2 regions of the Streptomyces sp. UC4497 genome follow, and region 1 is predicted to be linked to the other one. Evidence: riboswitches for the same ligand, from Rfam matches in the RefSeq annotation. Region 1 holds a riboswitch; the other holds the start of a gene.
What was found. Region 1 has a riboswitch for thiamine pyrophosphate ahead of thiO (glycine oxidase ThiO). Riboswitches for the same ligand answer to the same signal wherever they lie in the genome.

Region 2: another riboswitch for thiamine pyrophosphate. It lies ahead of ACYSUO_RS08390 (purine-cytosine permease family protein); the one in region 1 lies ahead of thiO (glycine oxidase ThiO).

What each region holds. Positions count from the first base shown of each region.
Region 1 covers NZ_JBTYHB010000022.1:35,370-39,145, reverse strand. The annotation lists gene ACYSUO_RS27065 (thiazole synthase) at 1-344, opposite strand, end outside; gene thiS (sulfur carrier protein ThiS) at 352-552, opposite strand; gene thiO (glycine oxidase ThiO) at 549-1,727, opposite strand; TPP riboswitch at 1,725-1,838, opposite strand; gene ACYSUO_RS27050 (hypothetical protein) at 1,891-2,238, shown strand; gene ACYSUO_RS27045 (NAD(P)/FAD-dependent oxidoreductase) at 2,358-3,599, shown strand; gene ACYSUO_RS27040 (Rv2175c family DNA-binding protein) at 3,684-3,776, shown strand, end outside.
Region 2 covers NZ_JBTYHB010000004.1:262,673-266,448, forward strand. The annotation lists gene ACYSUO_RS08380 (family 2 encapsulin nanocompartment cargo protein terpene cyclase) at 1-237, opposite strand, end outside; gene ACYSUO_RS08385 (family 2B encapsulin nanocompartment shell protein) at 292-1,710, opposite strand; TPP riboswitch at 2,124-2,218, shown strand; gene ACYSUO_RS08390 (purine-cytosine permease family protein) at 2,208-3,608, shown strand; gene thiM (hydroxyethylthiazole kinase) at 3,695-3,776, shown strand, end outside.

The DNA.
Region 1 (3,776 bases):
AGCTCGATCGGATCGGGCAGCAGGGTGCGCTCGTCGGCGATGACCTCCAGCTTCACCAGGTCCGTACCGAGCGCCTCGCGCGCGAGGCGGGCCGTCAGGACGGCCTCTCCCGCGGTGAAGCAGCCCGCCGTGTTGGGCAGCACCCGGATGTTCAGCTTCTCCAGGACGGAGAGCACCGAGCCGTGCACGCTCGCGTCCACCCGGCGCATCGCCACGGTGGTGAGTTCGGTCCCGGAGGCCACCAGGGAGCGCTCCAGGACGTCGAGGCTGGGCGCCCCGCCCGTACCCATGATCAGACGCGAGGAGTACGCGTCGCCCCCGAGGACGAAAGTGTCGTCGGCCATGGACGGTTCAGCCTCCTTGTACGGCCGTGAGGACCTCGACGCGGTCTCCATCGGAGAGCGCCGTGGCGGGCCATTGGGTGCGGGGGACGACGATTTCGTTGAGCGCGGCGGCGACGCCCTTTGGGGCGGTGGTGAGCGTGGTGACCAGGAGGTCGAGCGTGGTGCCCGCTACTACGGTGCGCGGTTCGCCGTTGATGTGGACCTTCATGCGGGCTGCTCCAGGAGGGCTGTGCCGAAGCGTTGCGGTGTGAACGGGCGGGCTTCTTCCGGGAGTTCACCCGTGGTCAGGACGTGCGCCATGGCGTCGCCGGTGATCGGCGTCAGGAGCACGCCGTTGCGGTAGTGGCCGGTCGCCAGGAGGAGGCCGGGCAGGGCGGTCGGCCCCAGCAGCGGTGCGTTGTCGGGGGAGCCGGGGCGCAGGCCCGCGCGGGTCTCGGTGAGCGGGAGTTCGGTGATGCCGGGGACGAGTTCGTGGGCGTCCCGCAGGAGTTCGTAGACGCCTCCCGCGGTGACCGTGGTGTCCCAGCCGAGTTCGTTGCTCGTGGCGCCCACGACGAGCTCGCCGTTGACGCGCGGCACCAGGTAGATGTGGCCGCCGCGCACGACCGCGCGGACCGTGCGGCTGAGGAAGGGTGCGTACCGCTTCGGCACCGTCAGGCGCAGCACCTCGCCCTTCACGGGGCGGACCGGCGGCAGCACCGCGTCGGGCACCCCCGCGAGCTGTCCGCTGCGGCTGCCCGCCGCCAGCACGACCTGGTCCGCGGCGAGTTCGGTGCCGTCGGCGAGGACCGCGCCGCACGCCCGGTCGCGGACGACACGGAGCCTTTCGGCCCACGACCGGTGGAAGGTCACGCCGGAGCGCTCGCAGGCCGTCACGAGGGCGCCCGCGAGCCTTCTCGGGTCGATCTGGTGGTCCCCGTCGACGCGCAGTCCGCCGCGCACGCCCGGCGCGAGCATCGGTTCGAGGCGGCGGCAGTCGCGGCCCGAGAGCCACTCGGACTCGAGCCCCGACTTCGTTTGCAGCGCGTGCAGTTCGCGCAGGTGCGCGCGGTCGTCGGCGTCGAGCGCGACCGCGAGCGTGCCGCACGCGCGGTAGCCGAGGTCCTGCCCGGTGGCCTCCGACAGCTCGGCCGCGAAGTCCGGGTAGCGGCGCGCGGAGGCGAGGTTCAGGCCGAGCAACGTCTGCTCGCCGTGGTGGAGTTCGGTGACGGCGGCCAGCATTCCGGCCGCCACCTGGGCGGCCCCGCCGCCGGGTTCGGGGTCCGCGACCGCGACGGAGAGACCGCGCTGCGCGGCCCGCCAGGCGGTGACGAGACCGATGATGCCGCCACCGACGACGAGGACGTCGCAGGTGTGCGAATGAACGGATGGCGTCGACGACATGGGCGTCAAGCCCCTCCCTTCGCCGGTATGACCCGGATCAGGTTCGTACGGTCGAAGGCCGCTCCAGCCTCCCTCTCAGCCCGCTGCGTACGGGCTCCCGCGAGTGCTCTACGTTGGCCACCCTAGCCGTTCACCATGGCCTCCAGTAAGGGAGTCTCAGCTCGTGGCCCGTTCTCTTGACGGTCTTGTTCTGTCCCCCGTTGTCGACCAGGCCCCGGGTCAGGTGGGTACGCGGACCCGCTTCACGTACCGGGAGAAGGACGGCCGGATTTCGGCCGCTTACGTAGGCGGCGATGTCGTGGAGGGGCACCTTGTGGGCACGCGCTCCGGGGACGGGATCGACTTCCGCTACGTACAGCTGAAGACCGACGGAACGACCTCCTCCGGGCACTGCGTCTCGACCGTGTCCGAGCTCCCGGACGGCCGGGTGCGCCTCGACGAGACCTGGGAGTGGGAGTCGCAGGAAGGCAGCGGCACCAGCGTGGTCGAGGAGCTCCCCGGCCGGGTGTGAACGCCGCGGCGCCGCCCTTGCCTTGATCGCTAAACCGCCGGCACATGTGCAGGACGTCACGGCGCGGGAGTGGCCCGCACCGCTGACCGACGCAAGATCGCGTGCCTAAGGTTGATCCCGTGAGCGAGCAGCGGAGCGGGAGCGGAGCGCCTTCGGGGCAGCGGAACGTCGTCATCGTGGGCGCGGGCATGGCCGGTGTGCAGACGGCGGTGGCGCTGCGCGAGCAGGGCTTCACCGGCGCGGTCACGCTGCTCGGCGCCGAACCCCACCAGCCGTACGACCGGCCACCGCTGTCCAAGGCGGTGCTGCTCGGCAAGGCCGAGGGCTCGGCCTTCGACGTGGACTTCGAGGCGCTCGGCGTCTCCCTGGAACTGGGCCGCGAGGTGACAGGGCTGCGGCCCGGCGACCACGAGCTCGACACGGCCGATGGCCCGGTCCCGTACGACGTGCTGGTCGTGGCGACCGGCGCCGAGCCCGTGCAGCTGCCGGGCGCGCGGTCCGCCCCCGGCGTGCACCTGCTGCGCACGCTCGACGACGCCGAGCGGCTTCGGCCCGTCCTTGCGGAGCAGCACGACGTGGTGGTCGTGGGTGCCGGCTGGATCGGCGCCGAGTTCGCCACCGCGGCCCGCGAGGCCGGCTGCCGGGTCACGGTGGTGGAGGCCGCCGACCGGCCGCTGACCGGGGCGCTGCCCGCCGAGATCGCCGCCCCCATGGCGGCCTGGTACGCCGACGCCGGAGCGCAGCTGCGCACCAACGCGCGCGTGGAGAGCGTCGAGCCGGGCGTCGTCGTCCTCGACGACGGCACGCGGCTGCCCGCGGGAGCCGTCGTCGTCGGCATCGGCGCCCGCCCCGCCACCCGCTGGCTGGCCGGCTCCGGCATCGAGCTCGGCGCCCACCGCGAGGTCCTCGCGGACGACGGGCTGCGCACATCCGTGCCCGACGTGTACGCGGTGGGGGACTGCTCCTCGTTCCCCTCGGAGCGCTACGGGGAGCGCCTCATGGTCCACCACTGGGACAACGCGCTGCAGGGGCCGCGCACGGTGGCGGCGAACATCGTCGGCGAGACCCCGGCGGTGTACGACCCGGTGCCCTACTTCTGGTCCGAGCAGTTCGGCCGGTTCGTGCAGTACGCCGGGCACCACGCGGGCGCCGACACGACGGTGTGGCGCGGCGACCCCGCCGGCGCGGCCTGGTCGGTGTGCTGGCTGCGTGACGGCGCCCTGGTGGCGGTCCTCGCCGTCGGCAAGCCGCGTGACCTGGCCCAGGGGCGCAAACTCATCCAGGCGGGGACCGCGCTCGACCCGGAGCTCCTCGCGGATCCGGCCCGCCCGCTGAAGTCCGCGGTGGCCTCCAAGGCGTGACAGAAGGGGCGAAACGGGAGGAGTCGTGGCCCATCCGCACCGGCTCGGCTTCCGAGTGTCAGTCCGGGATGGCACGCTTGTCGTGTGACCGAGATTGACGCAAAGATCGATGCTCTTGTCCCTGCCTGGCTCGCCCTCCCCGACATCGCGGAACAGCTCGATGTCGAGGTGACGCGC
Region 2 (3,776 bases), on a different contig from region 1:
GGGCGGGACTTCGGCCGCCGGTGTCTCTACCACCGGCGCCTCGACCACCGGCACCGGGGCCGTCGGCACCTCGACCGGGGGTGCCTCGGCGACGGGCGGGGCCACTCGGGGCGTGCCGCCCGTGACGGCACTGATGTCACGGGCGCGGGCCGCGGCGTCGGCCAGTACCTGCGCCCCGAAGCGGGAGGCCGCTTCCGGCAGGCTCGACTGCGGAGGTGTCGGCTCAGGCGGGGGCATCCATGTCTCCTTGAGGGCTCCTTGGTGGGGCGGTCGGCCGAAGGTCCTGCTCCGCTACCTGCTGGGCCAGCGGCCGATCTGCACGTTCTCCAGCACACCGACCGCGTCCGGCACGAGGATCGCGGCGGAGTAGTAGGTGCTGACGAGGTACTTGGTGATGGCCTGGTCGTCGACGCCCATGAACCGGACCGACAACCCCGGTTCGTACTCGTCCGGCAGCCCGGTCTGGTGCAGGCCGACGACACCCTGGTTGTCCTCGCCGGTACGCATGCACAGGATCGAGCTGGTGCGCTCCTTGGTGACCGGGATCTTGTTGCAGGGCAGGATCGGCACCCCGCGCCAGGCCGGCACCTGCTGGCCGCCGAGGTCCACGTGGTCGGGGTAGAGCCCGCGCGCGTTGAACTCGCGGCCCATCGCCGCGATCGTGCGGGGGTGTGCCAGGAAGAACTTCGAGCCGCGGCGGCGGCAGAGCAGCTCGTCCAGGTCGTCCGGGGTGGGCGGACCCGAGTGCGGCTGGAGGCGCTGCTTGAAGTCGGCGTTGTGGAGCAGGCCGAACTCCCGGTTGTTGACGAGCTCGTGCTCCTGGCGCTCGCGCAACGCCTCGATGGTGAGCCGGAGTTGCTCCTTCGTCTGGTTCATCGGCTCGTTGTAGAGATCGGCGACCCTGGTGTGCACCCGCAGGATCGTCTGGGCGGCCGAGAGCTCGTACTCGCGCGGCTTCGCCTCGTAGTCGACGAAGGCGCCGGGGAGTTCGTGCTCGCCGACGTGTCCGGCCGACATGGGGATCTCGGCCTCACCGCGGTGGTTCTGGCCCCGGGTCGCGAGCGACTTGAACTCGTCGATGTGCTCCTGAAGGTGCGGCGCCGCGGACAGCACGGCCGCGAAGTCGGCGCGCGACAGCGTGAGCAGGGTGCCCGAGGTCTCGGCGACCGCGGTCTGCTCCCACCGGGCGTCCTCGTCCAGCAGTGCGTTGTCGCCGAAGCGGTCGCCGTCGGCGAGGACGTCGAGCGCGACCTCGTCGCCGTACTCGCCCTCGGAGAGCTGGCTGATGCGGCCGTGGGCGATCAGGTGGAGCTTGTCCGCCGGTGCCCCGCGCTCGACCAGTGTGTCGCCGGCCCGGAAGTCGCGCTGCACGCACCGGTCGGCGAGGGTGGTGAGCACCTCGACGTCGTCGAAGCCGCGCAGCAGCGACAGTTCACCGAGTTCGCGGGGGATCACCCGGACGTCGCCGCCGTCCTGGATGAACTCGATGGTCCCGTCGCCGACGGTGTAGGTCAGGCGGCGGTTCACCCGGTAGACGCCGCCCTTGGTCTCCACCCAGGGGAGCATCCGCAGCAGCCACCGCGAGGTGATCTCCTGCATCTGCGGTGCGGACTTGGTCGTGGTGGCGAGGTTGCGGGCGGCCGCCGTGCCGAGGCTGGTCTGCTGCGGCGGTACCGACGCGGTTTCCGGCGTGGTCGAGTCAACGGTCATCGGGTGAGCTCTCCTTGGTCGGGCGAAAGCGCGCATGCCCGTAACAACGGGACAGAAGAAGGAAAGAGGGATATGTCTGAGGCAATGCGTCCAGAACCTGGATCACCGTAAGGGCCGCCTCGCCCGCCCGGCCAAGGGAAGCCGGTGACATTAACTCGATGCGATGATCAAGGCCGCGCGGTGTTTGCCCGGCCACCGATGGATCTCGGCCCGTTTCCGTGGTGTGTCCCCGCGGATGCCGGCCCGTGCTCACGCGGCAGCAGGGTGTCGCGGCATCGCAAACCCGATGGAAGTCGGCCAGCAGCCCCAGAGGTCCTCATTGCGGACTTTGCACGGGGCAAGGTAATGGCGGCACGGCCGGGCAGGAACCCACCCGCGCGCCGCAGCGGGCCATCGCGTTACCCTGGCCGCCGTAACCGGACACGGGGTGCCCCACCAGAGGGCTGAGAACACACCCGTCGAACCTGAACCAGTTCGTACTGGCGGAGGGATGTCTCATGCCTGTCGCGCATGTTTCCAGTGGCCTGCCTGCCGACCGCGAGAGCGGCGCCTTCGACGGGCGGATGCCCGCGGCACCCGGCGACCTCGGCATCGAGGGGCACGGCATCGAACCGGTGCCCGAAGGCAACCGCTACGGCGGGGCCGGGCGCCTGTTCACCGTGTGGTTCGCCCCGAACCTGACCATGACCGGCGTCTTCACCGGCACCGTCGGCATCGCGCTCGGACTCGACTTCACCACCGCGCTCGCCGCCGTCGTGCTCGGCACCCTGGTCGGCGCGGTGCCGACCGCCTACCTGGGGACGTGGGGAAGTCGGACCGGGGCGGGGCAATTGCCGCTGGCCGGGCTCGCGTTCGGGCGGGGCGTCGTGCTGCCGGGCGTGCTGCAGTGGCTGTCGTCCATCGCGTGGGACGCGCTGATCGGCCTGTTCGGCGGTGACGCGCTGGCCCGGCTGTTCGGCTGGCCGTTCTGGGCCGGCGTCCTCGTCATGCTGCTCGCCCAGGGCCTGCTCGGTGTCTTCGGCTACGAGGCCATCCACCGGCTGCAGATCGTCATGACCTTCGTGCTCGGCGCCGCGTTCGCGCTGATCGCCTGGCGGCTGCTCGACGGCGTGCACCCCGCCGCCCACGCCTCCGTGCACGGGGCCGACCGTGTCGGCGCGTTCGTCCTGACCAGCACCATCGCGCTGAGCCTCAGCCTGTCCTGGGCGCCGTACGCCAGCGACTTCAGCCGCTACTTGCCCGCCGCCACCTCCCGTACCCGCATGTTCTGGTACACGCTGCTCGGCCTGCTGGTGTCGTTCGTGGCCGTCCAGGCGCTCGGGCTGTGGGGCGCCTCCGTGCTGACCGACCAGACGGCCGCCGGGGTCGACGAGATCCTCGGCGGGGGAGCGGTCGGCGCGTTCGGGCTGCTCGCCGTGGCGCTGGCCGCGCTGTGCAGCAACGCCATGAACGACTACAGCGGCTCGCTCGCCCTGCAGACCATCGGCGTGCGCATCCCGCGCCCGGTGGCCGCCGCCCTCGCCGCCGCACTGGGCTTCCCGCTCGTGCTGTGGATGCACGCCGCCGACACCACCGCGCGGTTCCAGAATGTGCTGCTGTTCGTCGGGTACTGGATCCCCGGCTTCGTGGCGATCGTCCTCGTCGACTGGCGCGCGCGGGCCAGGGCGCGGGCCGGAGCGCCGATCGACCTCGCCGCCGAGCGCGAGCGGCGAGAGCCTACCTGGCCGGCGCTGCTGGCCTTTGTGGTGGCCTTCGCCGCGGCGGTCCCGTTCATGGACACCAGCCTGTACGTGGGCCCGGTGGCCGAAGCACTGCACGGCGCGGACGTGTCGTACTACGTGGCGTTCCTCGTGGCCGCCGCCGTGTACGCGCCGCTGCGGCTGCGGCGACGCGGCTGACCTGCCGTACGAGCCCCGCACCTCGCACCACCTGTACTTCTCGCACCACCTGTACTTGTCTCACCTCCTGTACCTGGAGTCACCCCATGCCTCAGACGTCCCCCGGCCGCCCCGACGACCTCGTCGCCTTCGCGGCGCAGGCGCTCGGGCGCGTACAGCAGGACGCAC